DNA from 4 places in the Clostridium swellfunianum genome. Region 3 is predicted to be linked to each of the others. Evidence: riboswitches for the same ligand, from Rfam matches in the RefSeq annotation. Region 3 holds a riboswitch; each other region holds the start of a gene.
The links. Region 3 has a riboswitch for cyclic di-AMP ahead of NBE98_RS13880 (cell wall hydrolase). Riboswitches for the same ligand answer to the same signal wherever they lie in the genome.
Positions count from the first base shown of each region.

Region 1: another riboswitch for cyclic di-AMP. It lies ahead of NBE98_RS11315 (C40 family peptidase); the one in region 3 lies ahead of NBE98_RS13880 (cell wall hydrolase).
Region 2: another riboswitch for cyclic di-AMP. It lies ahead of NBE98_RS09120 (LysM peptidoglycan-binding domain-containing protein); the one in region 3 lies ahead of NBE98_RS13880 (cell wall hydrolase).
Region 4: another riboswitch for cyclic di-AMP. It lies ahead of NBE98_RS08270 (hypothetical protein); the one in region 3 lies ahead of NBE98_RS13880 (cell wall hydrolase).

Region 1 is NZ_JAMOFV010000006.1:2,385,408-2,390,314, forward strand. Features, by position in the region: gene NBE98_RS11290 (rod shape-determining protein) at 1-239, opposite strand, end outside; gene radC (RadC family protein) at 260-946, opposite strand; gene NBE98_RS11300 (Maf-like protein) at 961-1,536, opposite strand; gene NBE98_RS11305 (DUF4321 domain-containing protein) at 1,558-1,818, opposite strand; gene NBE98_RS11310 (hypothetical protein) at 1,975-2,679, opposite strand; gene NBE98_RS11315 (C40 family peptidase) at 2,787-3,428, opposite strand; cyclic di-AMP (ydaO/yuaA leader) riboswitch at 3,432-3,564, opposite strand; gene NBE98_RS11320 (GNAT family N-acetyltransferase) at 3,659-4,174, opposite strand; gene NBE98_RS11325 (leucyl aminopeptidase family protein) at 4,363-4,907, shown strand, end outside.
Region 2 is NZ_JAMOFV010000006.1:1,990,144-1,995,050, forward strand. Features, by position in the region: gene NBE98_RS09105 (DUF3793 family protein) at 1-518, opposite strand, end outside; gene NBE98_RS09110 (HAD family hydrolase) at 659-1,261, shown strand; gene NBE98_RS09115 (DUF3892 domain-containing protein) at 1,323-1,553, opposite strand; cyclic di-AMP (ydaO/yuaA leader) riboswitch at 1,708-1,834, shown strand; gene NBE98_RS09120 (LysM peptidoglycan-binding domain-containing protein) at 1,837-2,601, shown strand; gene NBE98_RS09125 (ECF transporter S component) at 2,704-3,261, shown strand; gene NBE98_RS09130 (exodeoxyribonuclease III) at 3,256-4,041, opposite strand; gene NBE98_RS09135 (nitroreductase family protein) at 4,070-4,636, opposite strand; gene msrB (peptide-methionine (R)-S-oxide reductase MsrB) at 4,639-4,907, opposite strand, start outside.
Region 3 is NZ_JAMOFV010000006.1:2,881,267-2,886,173, reverse strand. Features, by position in the region: gene NBE98_RS13885 (hypothetical protein) at 1-783, shown strand, start outside; cyclic di-AMP (ydaO/yuaA leader) riboswitch at 862-988, shown strand; gene NBE98_RS13880 (cell wall hydrolase) at 989-1,513, shown strand; gene trxA (thioredoxin) at 1,556-1,870, opposite strand; gene NBE98_RS13870 (DUF4179 domain-containing protein) at 2,056-3,366, opposite strand; gene NBE98_RS13865 (RNA polymerase sigma factor) at 3,356-3,880, opposite strand; gene NBE98_RS13860 (outer membrane protein assembly factor BamB family protein) at 4,181-4,907, opposite strand, start outside.
Region 4 is NZ_JAMOFV010000006.1:1,812,495-1,817,401, forward strand. Features, by position in the region: gene NBE98_RS08270 (hypothetical protein) at 49-882, opposite strand; cyclic di-AMP (ydaO/yuaA leader) riboswitch at 886-1,016, opposite strand; gene NBE98_RS08275 (DUF1450 domain-containing protein) at 1,148-1,366, opposite strand; gene NBE98_RS08280 (stage V sporulation protein D) at 1,384-3,174, opposite strand; gene NBE98_RS08285 (TlpA disulfide reductase family protein) at 3,298-3,921, opposite strand; gene zwf (glucose-6-phosphate dehydrogenase) at 4,030-4,907, opposite strand, start outside.

The sequences.
Region 1 (4,907 bases), 500 kb from region 3:
GTTACGTCAAAATCTGCTATTACTCCATCTCTCATAGGTCTTATTGCAGCTATGTTTCCAGGTGTTCTACCTATCATTTGCTTAGCTTCAAGTCCTACAGCAAGAACCTTTTTTGTGTCATTATTAATTGCAACAACTGAAGGCTCTCTCAAAACTATACCTTTACCTTTTACATATATAAGTGTGTTTGCAGTTCCTAAATCTATACCCATATCCTTGGATATTCCAAAAAATCCCATTTAAAAAATCTCCTTTCAAATTACAAAATGCCTTTTTCCTTAAGGCTTATATAAGTGCCATTTCCTATAATAATATGATCTAAAAGCTCAATACCAAGCAGTTTGCCGCACTCTTTAATCCTGTGGGTTAAATTAATGTCCTCGCTGCTTGGAGTTGGATCCCCTGAAGGATGATTGTGACTTATTATAATAGAAGCACTGCCTTTTTTAACAGCCTCGGAAAATACTTCTCTTGGATGTACTATGGAAGAATTCAGGCTTCCAAGTGAAACATCCTTAACTGTGATTACTATATTCTTAGTGTTAAGCATAATTACTTTAAGACATTCCTGTTTTAAATATCTCATGCTTTCCATTAGAAGCTCTGCTGCGTCCTTTGGCTGTGAGATTTTATATTCATCTCCAGACTTAAAGGATTTAAATCTTTTAGATATTTCAGCCAGCGCTAAAAGCTGTGCGGCCTTAGCTTCGCCAATACCTCTTAAAGCTAGAAAATCCTCGCAGCTTGTGGTTAAAAGGCCATTTAAGCCTCCTGTTTCCTTTAAGATTCTGTTGCTTAAATTTACTATGTTTTCATTTGAGTTGCCTGTTCTTAGTATTATAGCAAGGAGCTCACCATTTGATAAGGTTTCTGCTCCATATCTTACAAGCTTTTCTCTAGGTCTCTCACTCTCTGGCAAATCCATAATTCTAAGTGCTTTTTCCATTTAAGTAGCTCCTTTTACAGATTTACCCCCATCTCCTTAAGCACATAATATAATCTATTTATTGGAAGTCCTACAACATTATAATAGCAACCATGAATTTTTTCAACAAAAACACCGCCATTTCCTTGAATTCCATAAGCGCCTGCTTTGTCCATGGGTTCGCCACTTTCTATGTATGTTTTGATTTGCTCCTCTGTAAGCTCTGAAAAAAAAACTTCTGTACAAACTGCAGCAGTTATTATTTTTTTCGAAGCTGAGTTCACAACTGCAATACCCGAATAAACCTTATGGGAACTTCCGCTTAAGGCTTTCAGCATACTGTAGGCATCCTTATAATCCTTTGGCTTGCCAAGTATCCTACCATCCTGGTAAACTATTGTATCAGAGCCGATAACAAGACTTTCAGACTTCATTTTTTCTGCAACCTGGTTTGCTTTAGCATAAGCTAAAGCTTTTACATATTCCTCAGGGTCGCCCGAAAACTTTATAGTATCTTCATCAAAATTGCTGACTATAATATCAAAGTTTCCTAATATTCTCTTTAAAAGCTCCTGTCTTCTTTCTGAAGCTGATGCTAAAACAATATTCATTTAAATCACTTCCTAATTCTACTAAAGCTTCCTGTATAGTATTATTGCCACAATTATGCCAATTATAGACATCAAACTTATACTAAAATTAATTCCAAAGGAAAGACTTAAAACTTTTAAATCTAACGTAAGTGGTTTAGCTGTACCAACAGAGTAAGCATTTCTTAGAAAGTTCAATGCTTTTACATTTGCACCAAGCACATCACCAAGAAGCGTCCCCCCTATTGCGCCTAAAAGAACGACGAAAATTAAAAATCCATTACTTTTTTCCGAACCTCTCAATATTATCCCCCACCTTGTTATACATCGTCTATAGTTTAACATTATATAAAAATAGAAACAAGTATTTAGAAGATTATTTAAGAATTATTTAGAAATTTAGGTTATAATGGCAGTTTTGGCAAAATAAAAACACCTGAAAACAGGTGTTTTTATTTTTTATTTACCAGCTAACTTTTTCATATATCCGTATAAAAAACTATAGTACTCCGGAGCCTTCTCCTTTTCAAGCTTCTCAGGAAGTCCATTAATTTGCGCCTTTAATTCTTCAAGTAAAGCAAAATTTTTGCTGTTTTTATCTACATCTTTTAAGCCTTTAAGCCATTCTTTAATTTCACTGCTATTTACAGACTGTACATCCTTTTCGCTCAGCTTTGAAAGCACATCCAATTCTGCACCTATGGCCGCAGCAATAGCCTCATCACAAGCATCGCCTGAGCCGCCTAATTCAAATATCATTTTGGAATTATCTATATTATTTTCTGTTAAAAGCTTTATTTTGCTTAAAGCTTCTTCTTCACTATATATCCCAAGCAGCACTCTTGTCCCATCTGGATCTTGAATAGTAAATGGATTTCCATAGGTACTTAAAGCATTTTTTGTTTTTTCCACTCCCGGAGCTTCTCTAAACTTCCCGCCCTGAACTGCTATATATTTAACCTTGCCTTTTATTTCGGTTTTATTAGCCACATCAACAGCATTTTGAGGCTTTATAACCTCATCTTTTCTAGCCGAATTTTTCAGAAAAACATTTGATACCACAGTACCAATTAAAAATGCAAATACAAGTGTAGAAAACAGAACTAGTCCTAAAACTAAATTGCCGTTGTTTTTTCTTTTCATATCATATCTTGTGTACTTCATTTTATATCCCTCCATTAAAATCACAGAACCATACTATATTTAATACTATTTATGGAAGGACAAATTTATGATAAAAAAAACTCGGCAAATTTTGCCGAGACCAACCATTATTTTAATACTCTTTTCGCACCTACAAGTCGAGATGCATAGTAGCCTTCAGATAAACTGCTGACTATAACTCCACTTCTGGAGTTTCCAGCGTGAATAAATCTTCCGCCACCAATATAAATTCCAACGTGGGATATTGAACCGTATGTGTTAAAAAACACCAAATCTCCTTGAGCTAAATTACTTTTGCTTACTGATTTACCATAACCATACTGACTTCCTGACTGATGAGGCAAGCTAACACCAAACGCTTTATAAACGTATGAAGTAAAGCCTGAACAATCAAACGCATTAGGTCCTGAAGCACCCCATATGTATGGCTTGCCTAAGAATTTATAAGCGTAAGCTACTACATTGTTGCTTCCTTCAGGAGCTTTTGGTCCTGCCTGATTTAATCCGCTGCCACCTCTGTTTAAGGTAGTTTTCTTAGTTGTACTGGTTACTCTGTTCTCCCTTTGTGCATTTCTCTCTGGAACTTTTATAGTCTTGTCCGAGTTTAAGCTAGCTGAACGAACAACCACACTTGGCTGATCTTTAACAGCTGCATCTGCTTTAACCTCATAAGCTGTGAACTTTGAAATTAATGCGACAGCCATCACAGTAGCAACAAAAATAAATGGTTTTGTTTTAGAGAATTTCATTCGTGTTCCCCCCCTTCTTGCTTCCGGAGTTAGCTGACGGGTTCGGGTGAAGGTTCCCTACTGATTTAAATTTATCAGATTAACCCCAATATGACGGTTCCTCCGTACCTAAAATAGGATTCAGCATATTTTCATTATAATTTATTAAAGGTTTATATGTCAATTAAGTTTGACCATATTGATGAATAATTTACCAACTTTTAGGGTATACTTTCCAATTATGCCTTAAATTATAATTCCTTTTTAAAAATCATCATATCTTTATACTGCTCATCCACCTTGAAGAACCCTTTAGATATTCTCATAAGCCTATAGCCGTTTTTGTTCCAAAACCTTAAAAACTTTGTATCCTGCTCGCAAACTCCACAGTAGAAATCATATATGCCAAAACCTTGATTAAAATAATTTTCAACACCTTCTACTATTTTGCTGCCTATACCTTTATTTCTACATTCCTTATCTATTAAAAAATACCAAATCCAAACCTCATTAGGATTTTTAAATTCTATCCTTCCTTTTAAAATTCCAATTAAGGCATCACCCTTATTTATCTTTAAAAAGAATTCTCCTTCACTTACATAGTACTCTAAAAATCTTTCATATATCTCTTTTAGCCCTAGTGGCTTTTCTTTGTCATTTAAGTTGTAATTTTGATTATTAATCCATTTTTGAATAGAAACAACATCTTCTTTTTTAACGCTTCTAATATATATATCATCATCAATATTAACATTCATATCAAACATAAATTCACCTCTTGAATATTTAAATTCTACAAAGCCTTTTAAAATCCTTTTAACTGTACATTTTTTCTTTAAAAAATTAGCAAAAGCAATATAAACAATTTTATGAAAATGTGTTATTATTTTAGAGAAGACATAAATTGTAAACGCATAAGATTATCAATTTTTATGTAGGATTGGGAGGGTTTATTATGCTAGGTGTAAACGACAACAAACTCTATAGTAATTTATTGATTTTTAAATTTAAAAATTTTTCATTGGAATATCCAGAGGAAATAAGAGAAATACTTGCCTATTCTGAGAATAGTGGAGATTTAAAAGAACTGGAAATATTAAATACCTTGGGGAAGTGCGATTACAAAAAAGTATTTATATTAGGACTTGGCACCACAGAGGAATTCAATTCTGTAAAGCTCATGAGAGCTTTAGGCAGTGCTGTAAAAAGCATAAAAAACTCCATTGAAGACTTAGATATACTAGATAATCTTAGGGAAGATTTCGGATATAATATAGGACAAGTTTTAGAATTGTCTCTTTATAAATTTAAGGGCATTAAGCAAAAGGAAATTAATGTTAAGCTTCAAAAGGTGAATGTAATATCAAGCTGCAAGGATGAAATAAGCAAAGGCTTTATAGTTGGAAATTCTGTAAACTTCGTCCGCAACCTTGTAAGCCTGCCTTCAAATTATGTAACTCCTAAATACATAGCACAACAAGCTGAAAACATAGCAAAAGA
Region 2 (4,907 bases), 890 kb from region 3:
GTTTTCATTGCTCCATCAACATTACTATATACTTTCCAATAGCCGCAGTATAAATAATTTTTCCCATCATTCTTTATAAATCCAAGAACATCATCAAGAGGTATATCCAAAAATAGACCAACTTCATGAGGACACCCTTCTTTATACCTTGCCTTTAATACATGAAGAAAATTTATAAGGCTATCTTTTTCCTTATATCCAAAATTATTTAAAAATTTAGTACAGTTTTTTTTCTTTAATGTTTCGTTCAATTTATCTTCATCATAGAACAAAATACTGTATGAATCATTAGTCCTTTTCAGCTCAAAGTGCTTTAAAGGTACTCTGTCTAAAAATTCCTCCTTATTCTCCTTCCAAAGTTTATAGGTGTTTTTATACTTGCTTGAAAGATTAATAAGAGTTGAAGCCTTGTAGCCGCAAACAGTAGGGGCAATTCCATAAGCAATCAAGTTATACATATATTCCTTTTCATTTAATGAGTTCATTCTTCTCATAAATTCATTAATATTGTCTCTCATATCAGTATTCTCCTGTTAAATCATTTTAAAATAGTTTTATCCAAAGTTAAATTATAAATTCCAGCATTGGGCAAGAAGGTTGAATAAATTGCTAAAATAAGGTACTATAAAAATGTCTATAGCCGAAAGGATGATGCAACATGATAAAAAATATAGTTTTCGACATAGGGAGAGTTCTTTTAGAATTTAATCCCAAGGAATATCTTCTAAAAAAATATAAAGACGAAACTTTAGCTAGTGAACTTCATTCAGCTATATTTACAACTGACGAATGGCTTGAACTTGACAAAGGAAGCATTACTGATGAAGAAGCAATAGAAATTTTCTCTAAAAGACATGCTGGTCATAAAATGCAAATAGAAGAAATTATGAAAGATTGGCATAATATTTTAATACCTATTGAAGGAACTGTCTGCCTTTTGAAAAAGCTAAAAATCAATGGATATAAGATAGTACTACTCTCTAATTTTCACCTTAAAGCATTTGAGATAGTCTACAACAGATATCCTTTTTTCAGACTTGCAGATGAAATGATTATATCCTCAAGAATAAAACTGCTAAAGCCAAACAGAGAAATTTACCAACATATGCTTAGCACACTATCTATTCTTCCAGAAGAGAGTTTATTCATAGACGACACCCTGGTTAATATCGAAGGAGCTAAAAAACTTGGTATTAACGCAGTTCAATTTATAAGTTCAGAGCAGCTTGAAATAGAGCTAATCAAACTAAATTTACTGTAATAAAAAAGGATAGATTCAGTCTATCCTTTTTTATTATTTTGAAAAAAGTCTTATGTACACACTAGAATGTAGGAATGTTATCTAGGTTATCACCTTCTCTGTCATTTGGGTTGCTTCGTAGATATTCTCTACCATTTCTTGCTTTTCCCACATTTACCCCTTGAATTATACCTTCTCTTGTCATAGTTATTGCTTCATTGATTGAATACACATTACCGTTATCAAGCATTACATCTGTTATATCTCCATCTTGATTCTTTTTTACTTTTACTATTTGTGACTTGCTATCCATATGATCTTATCCTCCTTATAACTATATATTCTTTATTTATAGTTAGTATTTACTCTATATAATTGTTTATGCATATTTGGGCAAAGTTGTACCATGATATGCCTGTCCTGCCACCTATCTTCTATAGATATACTCAAAATCCTTTGTTACAATAACAACCATCAAGCCGAATCTCCTAAAAGGAGTACGGGGGATAACTATGGGGTGAAGTTCGTAGTTTGAGCAGGGTACCTCTTACCCTAACCCGTCAACTAACCTCGGAGGCATATAGGAGGATATATCTATGATAAAATCAAAGATATTAAATGTTACTTTATTTGCTTTAGGGTTAACTCTATTCTCATCACATGTAGCCAAGGCAGCAACCTACAAGGTAGCTCCTGGCGATTCGCTTTACACAATAAGCAGAAGCTTTAATACAACAACACACGAGTTAATGACAAACAACAAATTATCAAATTCATTAATTTATCCTGGACAATTACTAAATGTTCCAGATAGAAAATATACTGTAAGAAGTGGAGATACTCTTTATTTAATTGCTAAAAAATATGGAGTAACTATAAACTCAATAAGAAATACAAATAACTACTGGAAAGATTATATATATCCTGGTCAAGTATTAGTTATACCAGGGAAAAGTTCTTTTACTGCTTCCTCTGTTAGCAAAGGCGTTGTACCTTACACCCAAAGCGACTTGGACCTTCTCGCAAGGCTAATTCAAGCAGAAGCTCAAGGTCAGTCCTATAAATCACAGGTTGCGGTAGGTGCTGTAGTTATAAACAGAGTTCAAAGTTCAGCTTGGCCAAACACTATTAGAGATGTAATCTATCAAAAATCAGGAGGCTACTATCAGTTTACTCCTGTAGTAAATGGTTGGATTAACAAGTCAGCTTCAACAACAGCTAGACAAGCTGCTCTAGATGCTTTGAGGGGTTACGACCCAACTAATGGTGCGGAATTTTACTTCGATGACAGCACAAAGAATACATGGTTATGGTCAAAGACAGTAGCGTTAAGAGATGGAAATATGGTATTTTCATATTAAAATAAAAGTGTACAACCTTTTGGGGTGTACACTTTTTGTTTTACACTTTTTTGCAAGAGTGATATACTAATACTGGAAATATTTATTTAAGGATGGGGTAGTATGAAAAATAAAAATGTTATTTGTTTAGTACAAAGTTCAATCCTGTTGGCTACTGCTATAGTTTTTCAGCTGATAGGAAGCAAAATTCCAGGAATTAACCAACTTCTTGTAGGTTCGGTTATTAACTCCGTTCTGCTTGTGGTTACATATCTTTGCGGTACATTTTATGGAACTGCAGTTGGAGTATTAACCCCATTAACAGCACTTCTAGTTGGACAACTAAAGCCAGCCATGGCACCTTTTATACCTTTTATAATGATAGGAAATTGTATTTTTGTCATCTCTTACGGACTCTTTCTTTCTAAAAGTTCCTATGGGAAATATACAGGTGTAGGCTTAGGGGCGATACTAAAATTCTTATTTTTAAGCTTATCTGCAAAAAAATTTATTTATATTTTCAAAATGAACTTTCCTGCGCCTATAGCTAAAGCTCTTGCCGTAGCTATGGGAACAACACAACTTATCACAGCTTTAATCGGAGGAGTTTTAGCCATAGCTTTGATTGAAATACTTGTAAAACGGACAAATATAATTAAAAGAAAAAGATCAGCCTCATAGCTGATCTTTTAAATTAGATTCAGAAAGTTCAACCACAACAGGACAATGGTCTGAGCCTGTTACCTCATTTAGTATCTTCGCATCCTTAACATAAGGCAGCATATTGTTTGATACAAAATGGTAATCTATTCTCCATCCTACATTTCGCTCTCTTGCCTTAAACATGTAGCTGAACCATGAATATTTGATTTCCTCCTTGTTTACATACCTGAAGGTATCTGTGTAGCCATTTGAAATAAGCTTATCCAGCCACTCTCTTTCTATAGGCAGAAATCCTGAAGTCTTTTCATTTGCCTTCGCATTTTTAATATCCATTTCAGTATGTGCAGTATTATAATCTCCGCAAATAACAAGTTTTTTTCCTGTACTAACCAGACTATTGCAATAGTCAAGAAGAGCATCATAAAAATCTAGTTTAAACTTTAACCTCTCCTCATTCATCTGTCCATTAGGAAAGTATATATTTAAAACAGTGATGTTTTTAAATTCTGTCTCTAATATTCTGCCTTCGCTATCAAATCGTTCTATTCCAATTCCGTGTTTCACAGAAACAGGCTCTTCCTTTGAATAAGTGGCAACACCGCTGTAACCCTTTTTATCTGCAAAACTGAAATTTGAATAATAACCTTCTATGTTTTTAAAGCTTTCTTCAAGCTGGCTTTCCTGAAGCTTTGTTTCCTGAAGGCAGATTATATCAGGGCTTTCCACGATGAACCATTCCATGAATCCTTTTTTTAGTATTGCTCTTAAGCCATTTACATTCCAAGAATAAATTCTCATTACTTCTATCCTTTCTTTTGTATTAGTTTTAAACCCATTTAGTAAGTTCTGACGCTGGTTTTCTATGTGCATCCTTTCTTTCCATATCAGGATAGCCTAAATAGATTAAAGCTATGACTTCGTCTTTTTCTTTAAGTCCAAAATACTCCTTCATTTTCGGATGGTAGCAAGCCTTCCCTGTCTTCCAGAAAGAAGCCAAACCAAGGGAATGTGCTGCTAAAAGCATATTTTCAGTGGCAGCATAACAGGCCCCTAACTCCTCAAGTCTCATAGCCTTCCCATTATCAGTTACCTCTGCTGCCACTGCAATTATTACCGGAGCTCTAAATGGTTTGTTTTTTTCTTTATAAAGCTTTTTCTTACCTTCTTCGCTGTTTATATCTAAGCCTGATTGAAGTGCAATTTCCTCCATTACCCTGGATAAAGACTGCCTTGCCTTACCTGTTATTACAAAAAACCTCCAAGGCTGTGTTAAATATCTGTTTGGCGCCCATGTTCCAGCCTCTATAACTTTTTCTATAAGTTCCTTTGGTACAGCCTCCTCCTTTACCTTTCCTATAGATCTTCTAGTTCTAATTGCCTCTAAAACATCCATCTCTATTCCTCCATATCATTAAATAATCTTATATATTCTTCGTATCCCTCTTCCCTAAGCCTTTGTTTAGGAATAAATCTTAAAGAAGCACTGTTTATACAGTATCTGAGGCCACCCTTATCTACAGGACCATCTGTAAACACATGTCCAAGATGAGAATCTACCTCTTTGCTTCTAACCTCAATTCTATGCATTCCATGACTGAAATCAGCTTTTTCCTTTATTCTTCCTTTTTCTATGGGGTTTGTAAAACTAGGCCACCCGCAACCGG
Region 3 (4,907 bases):
ACTGAACTGTCACCTAAAATTGATGTGCTATCTAAGCAAAAAGAATTACTTGATAATATGACAGCTACTGATAAGTATAAGAAAGATCATGAAAATTTAATTAATGGAATTAGCAACAATATGCTAATATTTAGGCAAATAGACGCTATCATTAAAAACCCAAACGGAAAAGACCTGGAGAAGGCAGGAGAGGACCTTATAAAATATAAAGATAAGGCAGTTCAAAATTACTCTCTAGTAAATATAAAGAATTTTAAGGTTGGGCTAACTGATAGCGGAAACAAGCTCGTCGAATATACTTCCATATATGTAAATGAACTTGTTAAACTAAACAGAGACAATGAAATAACTCAAAGCAAAAACCAAGATTATATAAACAGTTTAGACGCCCTATTGGCAAAGTTTACACCAATAAATATTGATTATTCAGCTGAAATGTCTAAAGTTAGAGATGCAAAAGGAAATACAGATAATATTGTAGCTCTTGCTGAAAAAAATAGGGATGATCTTTCTTCAATTAAGCAGGAATTTGCAAGTCTTACTGTTCCTTCAAAGGCAGTAGGTTCATACAAAATATTTAGTAATATTTTAGAGAGCTTTGATAATTACCTTCAAAGTTTTGTTTATTCGGCTAACAATGAAAAACTAGCAGGAAATGCTTTAAGTTCGGATAAGTTAAAGGAGCTCTATGCAGAACCAGTTTCTAAGTTTAGTAGTATAACAAAAAACTATAACGACTTTATAAAAGCTTACAATGAATTTAGACAATCATCAAACAAGTAGTAATACTATAATCTGGCATACTATAAATAGTATGCCATTTTTTTATCAAAATTTGTATTAATTTTAAAAATGGTGGAATAATACCATTAGCCTAAGTTTAAATTTATAACGCGGGGAAACCAATATTTTGGGGTGAATCATTTTATGTAGGTTATGCCTTTACCGAACCCGTCAGCTAACCCCGTTGGCAAAAGGGAGGATATTAATGAAAAAGTATATATTCAGCTTTATATTGCTATGTATTTTTTTAGCAATACCTTGGTCTACCGTTAAAGCAGCGGAGGAATTAGACTGCGACCTATACAAGGAAGAAATTGGTTCAATAGAAGTATTTAGTGTAGGAAATAGAGAAATAAGAATCACTGAAGACGATGTCTATTTGATGGCTCAAATAGTTTATGCCGAAAGCCGCTCAGAACCTTATGATGGCAAAGTAGCTGTTGCTTCAGTTATACTTAATAGATTAGAAGCTCCTGGTTTCCCAAAAACTATAGAGCAAGTTATAAAACAAAAGGCGGCATTTTCATGTTTGAAAAATGGCGAAATAGATGTGATTCCAGACAAAATGAGCTATCAGGCAGTTTTGGATGCTCTAAAAGGCAAAGACCCAACTAATAATGCAGTTTTTTTCTACAATCCTAAAATTGCTACTAATACTTGGATGAAGCAAGTTAAGAAGAAGGATATTAAACCAATAGGAAATCATGTCTTCTTTGCAGTAAATAAATAAGGCTAAAAAACTCCCAGGAAATCAATCCTGAGAGTTTTTTATTTAAATATGTTTATCAACTAATTCTTTCACTGCTGCCTTTGGTCTAAATCCAACCATTGTATCAACGGTCTCTCCATTTTTAAATACCATAACAGTTGGTATGCTTGAAACTTTAAATTTCTGTGAAGTAACTGGGTTATTATCTACATTTACCTTTACAAACTTAACCTTTCCGGCATACTCTTGATCAAGTTCTTCTAGAACTGGTCCTAACATTTTGCAAGGTCCACACCATGGCGCCCAAAAGTCAACTACTACTGGCACACTGTCTGCTGATATTTCTTCATTAAAATTATTGTCCATAACTTCTTTCATAACTTTAATCCCTCCTATTACCTTAAGCGGTACATCTGTATTATATTGTTTAATTTTTAAATTAATACTGGAAATAATTATTACATAAAAACTGCTTATAGTCAATTTTACTTGCAGACAAAATTTCTCCTATCTAAAAAAAGAAAGAGTGCGCTAGTGGCACTCAGAAATTATAGTATCTAAATCTAAGGTCTAATAATAATTTCATCAAGGTTAAGAAGAATCTCTTTATCAGCATTAAATATTGTAAAGCTACCCGAATCTTTCTCAGGCACTGTAACTTTAAGATTTACTGCTCCTTTGTTAAAATTAGAGCTAGAAAACTTCTTCTCAAAACCAGGTATTTTTTTTGATAATTCTTTATAAAGTTTATCAATATTATCTTGATTTATAAATTTAATATCCTCAAAATTAGTAGAGCTTTGTGAGGACTCTCCAAATATGAAATTTATATAGGAGTAGTTTCTATTAGACTTATCAAACTCAAATATATATTCTACATAACCATCCTTTTCATTCATAGAAACTACACGACCTTTCTCCCCTTTGAAATCAAATTCCATGGGAAGCTTAGTCTTATCAATATAATACTTTTCACTGTCATCAAATTTATAGTTAACCGAGGCACCAATAAGAGTTATGCCTATCTCTTTAGGCGTAGAATAATACAAAGACTTAAATTCTTCTCCTGTATTAGTTAAATCCATACCAGTATTATTGTCTAAAATATTACTAGAAATTATAGTATTCATATTATCAATTCTATATGCGAAAGTAGGACTAAAGCTAATTTTATTTTTATCAATAGATATAAATTCATAATCAATATAGGTCTTAAGCGCACCTATATTTAAGGTTTTTAACTTCATAGTTCCAAGTTCTAATTTATACTCTTTATTTATTGGTATAATTTTAGACCTTTGCACAGGTACTTGCATTTTTAATGACCAATCTACAGCTATTTCTTTATCTTTTGAGCTATTGATGATTTTATCTATTTTAATAGTAATTGGATTATCCTTCATATGAATGAAAGTATCTCCCCTGACTTCAGTAAGAAAAACCTTCTCCTTTTGTGTTTCATCGTTTGTGGCATAGGAATAGCCCCAACTGATAGGCGGATGTACTTCTATATCTTTTAAGTTCATGCTTTTAATAGAATATTTAGGGTCGGACACCTCATACAAAATGACCATTCCTGTTTCATCAGCAACAGCTTCCTTAAATTTAAATTCAACATCCTTATACTTAAAAGTTGCATCAAGCTTGGATATGGTATTATTCTGTCTAGCTAAATCAATCTCTTGGATGTACGGAACGTTTTTAACATAATTATTATATGCTAATACTGAAGCAGGCAAACCTAATGCCAATATTAATGCTAATGAAGCTGCATACAAGTTTCTTCTTTTCTTTTTAGCATTAATATGGGTTCTTAATTTCTTTTCCACATTATCCATTATATTGTCCGGCATTTTTATATCATTAACACTCACTGTTTATCCCCCTATTCTTTAGTCTTAGAATATTAATACTTCTATATATTTTTGTTTTAACTGTATTAACAGGAATATCCATGATAGAGGCAATTTCATTTAAAGAATAATCTTTTAAATACCTCAGCACTAAAAGTTCTCTTTCATCCTGTTTTAAAGTATTGAGCAGATGTTCAATAATAATCTTATCTTCCACCGCACTATAGGAAAACTCATCTATTATCTCTCCAAGCTCTTCATCTGATGCTGACTGCTCTTTGCTTCTATATTTTTTTCTGCAAGTATTAATAAGTATTGAAGTAAACCAATTAAAAAATTTATCAGTCCTCCTTAAGTGCGTAAGCTTTTCAAAGCCTATTATAGCAGCTTCTGATATACAATCTTCAGCATCATAACCATTCTTTGTATAAGCAAAAGCAATCTTATAAAAGAGCTCCTGATTTTTCTTCAACAGTTCTATAAATGCAGAAATATCACCTTTTTTACTTTTGCTTACTAAATCTTCTATATTCATAGCTTACCTTCTTTCAAATGCTGCAGCATTTCGTTTTGCATAGGTTAGATGTTTTAGGAGGTTAAAAAGTTTCATATTTTTAATTTTTTATTATATTAATCATTAATGAATTATAAATATAAAAATATATATTTTTAACTTCTTATATTTAAAAATTCTTATATTCTTATATTTATATATTCTTATATTCTTCGCCAATTGTATAGTTATTTGATGGTATTTAGTTTTGCATTAATGTTTTATATATTCTAAAAAATAAAAGTATGATAAGCTTACTTTATGCAAGCTTATCATACTTTTTTACTTAACCTTAAATCCCAAAATTTCAGCACCTCTAGTTCCAACAACCAAAGTATCATTAAAAGCTGCAGGAGTGCCCTCTACATTCGCTCCAAGCTCGATGCTGTGAAGAAGCTTTCCACTCACGCCCTCTATGAGCATAGCCTTTCCTGTTGAATCACATTGAACTATATAGCTTTTTCCTTCCTTATTATAAAGAGCCACCGGTGAACTCCAACAGTAATTGTTTAGTTTTAATCGCCAAATCTCCTTGCCACTCTCCTTATCTATAGCAACAAGCAGGCCTTCATTATATTGTGGATGCCTTGCTATATTAAAAATAACCAAGTTGGATATGTCATTTTTACCAACAAGAGGAGTGGCTAATGCACCACCATTTACCCCCTCATTATAAGAGCACCTATATTTATTTTCCCACAGTATCTTGCCAGAAGTTGCGTCTATTTTACGTGCATAGCTGAAACCGTTATTTCCCTGATGGTCTACTTCTGTAGCAGTATATAAACTTAGGGTCCCTGTTTTCTCTTCTAAAACTACAGTTCCATCTGTATCGTCACCTACATTTAAAGCCCATACAGGAGTTAAAGTATTGATATCTACACATTGAAGAAGTCCATCATTATCAGCAAAGTATCCATAATTCTTGTAAATTGCTATACTGTTTTCAATGCCTTTTTTATTCATGCCCGGCACATCATATCTATATTTCGTAAGTTCAGGACTTATT
Region 4 (4,907 bases), 1.1 Mb from region 3:
ATGGTTAGTATTAATTACAATAAAAAAAAGCATAACATTCGTCATGCCTTATTTTTTTGCTGCAATTTTAATAGCAGCTTGATGCCTTGAGTCAACTTGTCCATCTTTGTGTCGAGTACTGTTTAAAAAGTGCACATCAAAATGACCATTCATACCGTTACCCTTAACTACATCAAGATTTTCACCTTTACCATAGCCCTCAGAACGGTTGTTGACCGTTGCAAAGGCAGGAGCTGAATCAATACCTGCATGAGGCAGGGAACTCATAGAAGCTGCTAATCGTCTTCCACCTACATTAACAATCACTGGTCTTACATCCCAGGAAAATCCACCCCAAATACTTTTAATTATATCTGCATCTGCTTTGCTGGCAGCTTCACAGTCTGCGTGATTTGAGCCCATTGTTCTTACAATTTTGAAGGTTTTTCCTGTGCGAACATCTTGAACTACAGCAGTAGTTCCAATCTTAAAAACATTTTTGGCCTGTTTCCACCAATCTAAAAGCTCTACTGAACCTTTAGAAGGAGCAGTTTCTTTTTGTGCAGGCTTTTCAGGTGATTTCTCAGATGACTTTGAAAGACCGCTTCCACCTCTTGATAGTGCTTGCTTATTAGCTGCGGCAGACTTGGTTTGAAGCTCTTTCGTATTGTCTGGTGTAAGAGTAGCAGTTAAAACAGTATTATTTTCTAAAGTAATAGGCTTTGATTGTTCAACTGTTTTAGTTGATTCTTCTTCGTATGTATTATTCTGCTGTTCATTTAATGCTAAGACTATGCTGTTGTTTTTAAGCTTCTCAGTTCTCGCTTCATATGCTGTTATTGAAATAGCTGCTGAAGACAAAACAAAATATGAGCTTATAACTATCGCTATAGATTTTTTCATAGGTGCACCTCTCTTTTGGCCTGCGAAGTTAGTTGACGGGTTCAGGACGAGAGCATCCTTACCAAAATATAATGGATTCACCCCAGGGAAAAATCTCCTCCGCTGTTTGTTTAAACATTAGGCTAATTTTATTTTATACAAATTCATATTATAAAGCAATCCTTTTAATAATGATACTGGTAATATATTCATTACAGTCTTAAAGAGGTATTTTAAGAAAAAATAAATACTGTGGTATAGAAGCATATTCTATACCACAGTAGCTTTAAATATTCTTACTATATTCAATTATTTTCTGCACTAAATCATTAGTGTTTTCACCTACTAAAAGTTCACCATTAATTCTTGCGATAGGCTTTCTTGCACAGTCACCGCAGCTATAGATACATCTGTTAACTGACGTTTCAAACTCAGGATAGTTTTTTTTTATAATTTTAATTACTTCATCTTTATATTCATTAAAATCGCAAAAACTTATTTTCATATATATCTTCTCCAATGCTAGTTAAGTATTTTAGGATTAATAGCTAAATAATTGAATATATTGTTGAATAACTCTTTTGCCACAGGTGCGGCTGTTTGGCCAGCGTAATACTTGGATTCATCCGGTTCATCAACTGTTACAATCAAAGTAATTTTTGGATCTTCATATGGAGCAAGACCTGCAAAAGAGGATATGTATTTCTTGTCTTTATAAATTCCATTTTCAGCTTTTTGGGCAGTTCCTGTCTTACCGCCTATGTTTAATTCTTTAATGAAAGCATTTGAACCAACACCCTTAGAAACAACCTTTTCCATATATCCTCTTAAAGTTTGAGTTAAGTGTGTATCTAAAATTTGTTTTTTATTAAAATCGCTGTAGGATTTATCTATTACAAGTTTACCACCATCGTCGTAGCGTGCGATATTTTTCATTATATGAGGCTTTATCCAAGTTCCTCCATTAGCAATAGCATTAAATGCAGCCATATACTGAACTTGAGTTACTGATATGCTTTGACCGAAGGACTCTGTTGCTAAATCTACATCGTTCATTTTACTAGGATTTAACACTATGCCTTTTTCCTCTCCGGGCAGATCAATGCCCGTCTTTTCACCAAAGCCCATTTTTTTTATAAAAGTATTAAGGTTTTCCTTGCCAAGTTTCTTCCCAACTTCCATGAAGCCAACATTACAGGAGTTTCTTAAGATATCAACAAAATTTTCAGTTCCATGGCCTCCTAGCTCCCAACAGTTAATTATCCTGTTAGATATTTTTGAATTTCCATTACAAATAAATTTATCATCTTCTTTGCTTGTATCATACTCCATGGCAGCAGCGGCTGTAATTACCTTAAATATAGAACCTGGTTCAAATAAATTAGTTACAGGTCTGTTTTTCCACATGTTAAAAAGTTCATCATTATTTTTTGCACCTTGTCTTGGAGCATTAGGATTGTAATCTGGCTTACTTACCATAGCTAAAACTTCGCCGTTCTTGGGATTCATAATCATAATAGAAACACCTTTAGCATTATTTTCTTTAAGAGCTTTATCGGCAGCATCCTCAGCATACTTTTGAACAACCCCGTCAATAGTTAGTATAACATTTTTTCCATCTACTGGTTTTGTGTACCTGGAATCTTCAAAGAAAAGCTGATTACTGGCACTATCTCTAGTGTAAACAAGCTGACCTTTTTCCCCAGCAAGTTCCTTATCATACTGTGATTCAACTCCTGAAACACCCTTTCCATCATCATCTATATGACCTATAACATGAGAGATAAAATTATTACTTGGATAAAATCTTTTTGTATCGGAAGTAACTAATATACCAAATATTTTTAGAGCCTTAACTTTATCAGCTTCTGGTTTTTCAACTCTTCTTTTTAGTGGAGCCCAGCTGGCTGGCAAATCGTTATCGAGAGTTCTGTTTAAAGCTTTATGGACATCCTCTTCCTTAAGGCTTAATATAGAAGATAAGTCAGATGCAAATTTGTCACTATCAATTTTTTTATCTTTAAGAGTGGTGCGAAGGCTTGTTAAGTCAAAATCCACTCTATATACGTCAGCACTAACAGCTAAGTTATTCCCATTTCTGTCTAAAATATTTCCTCTTTTAGCATTTAGAGTGTCTTTGCTTGTCCATTGTGATGCTGCGACCTGTCTTAGCTTTTTTGTATCAAAAATCATGACATAAACTAACCGTGATGCTAGTCCTAAGAAAAAAACTAGTAGAACAAAATAAACTAGTGCCAGCCTTCTTTTTTTAGCCAGCTTATCAGAAAGCTTTTTTGATGCCAAACTATTCACCTCTTTCATCATATATACTATAGTATTTGATATGCTGCCGAGCTTGAAATCTTATGTATATTATAACTTAAAAAAGCAGATAAAAAATTATCTGCTTTAAATTATCTTGAAATTTGTAAAAATCTATTTGTTGTCTAAACTCTTTATATATGTCTTCATTTCATCTAAGGACATTGCGCCTTGTTTTCGTGTTACATTTCTTTTTATTATTAAATCTTCAAAAGGGATAATATTACCATCCTTATCTAAAAAATAAGTAGTTGGTATTGCAGAAACACTATATTTGTCGGCAGCGGTACCTTTTAGATCCAAAAGCACAGGAAAATTATAATTGTTCTTTTTCATAAAATCTTTAACGGTTTCAGCATCTTCACCAAGGTTTACAGCTAAGATAACTAAATCACTGTTTTTAGTTTCCTGATAAAGCTTTTCCATGTCAGGCATTTCTTCTAAACAAGGTCTGCACCAAGTTGCAAAGAAATTAAGCATAACCTTTTTGCCTTTAAAATCGCTTAGAGCAACAGCCTTACCATCTAAATCAGGGAGAGTGAAGTCCACAGATTTTATTTTCACAGCTTCAGGCTTAAGCTGTGAAACAGCAGGTGATTGAGAAGCTGTTTTGCTGTCAGCAGTGGAAGTACTTGTATTCTGTCTGTCATCACCAATGTTTTTTGTATAATTTTGTACTGTATAAACTGCTCCTAGTACCAAAAGTGCTAAGGAGACCGTTAATATTTTCTTTTTCAAATACAACACCTCATTAATTATTGTTGCAGCATAAATAAAATGCTAACTGCTATAAATTGCTTGCAGGCAGCAATATAACTTTTTAAAAAGCTATATTGTCGCCATGAACTATAAGTTCCACCATTGCCTGCTATCTTTAGTAAGAAGTTCGTTGGCTTCAACTGGACCATAACTTCCTGCTTCATAATTAGGAAGTACCAATTTGCTGTCTCCCCATTGGGAGGAGATTGTATCTACAAATTTCCAGGAATACTCAACTTCATCCCAGCTGGTAAAGAGAGTATTGTCACCATTCATTACATCAAATATAAGTCTTTCATAGGCCTCAGGAGTATTGCTTTCAAACTGGCAGGTTTGACAAAAATCCATATCTACTGGAATGATAAAATTCTCTGTACCTGGTCTTTTAGTATTAAATTTTAGATATATTCCTTCTCTAGGCTGAACTCCAATAACTAAAAGATTCGGCTTTAATGTTTCATATTCCTTTGCATACAAAACCTTTGGGACAGACTTGAACTGAATTATAATTTCTGTAGACTTTGTCTTCATTCTTTTACCAGTTCTAATGTAGAAGGGGACACCGGCCCACCTGAAATTATCAACATGAAGCTTTAAGGCCACAAAAGTTTCTGTGTTTGAAGAAGGTGAAACTCTATCTTCTTGTCTATATCCGATAACATTTTTATTATTAATTATACCTTCACCATATTGACCTCTTACTATATCCTCTCTGATTTTTTTAGGAGTTATTTCTTCTAGAGAACGAAGAATTTTAATTTTTTCATCTCTGATAGATTTTGAGTTTAAATTAATTGGTGGTTCCATAGCAGTTAAGGTTAGGAGCTGGAGCATATGATTTTGAACCATGTCCTTCAGGGCTCCTGAGGTTTCGTAGTAACCGCCTCTGTTTTCTACGCCAACTGTTTCACTGGAGGATATTTGTATGTTATCTATGTATTTGTTGTTCCACAAAGGTTCAAATA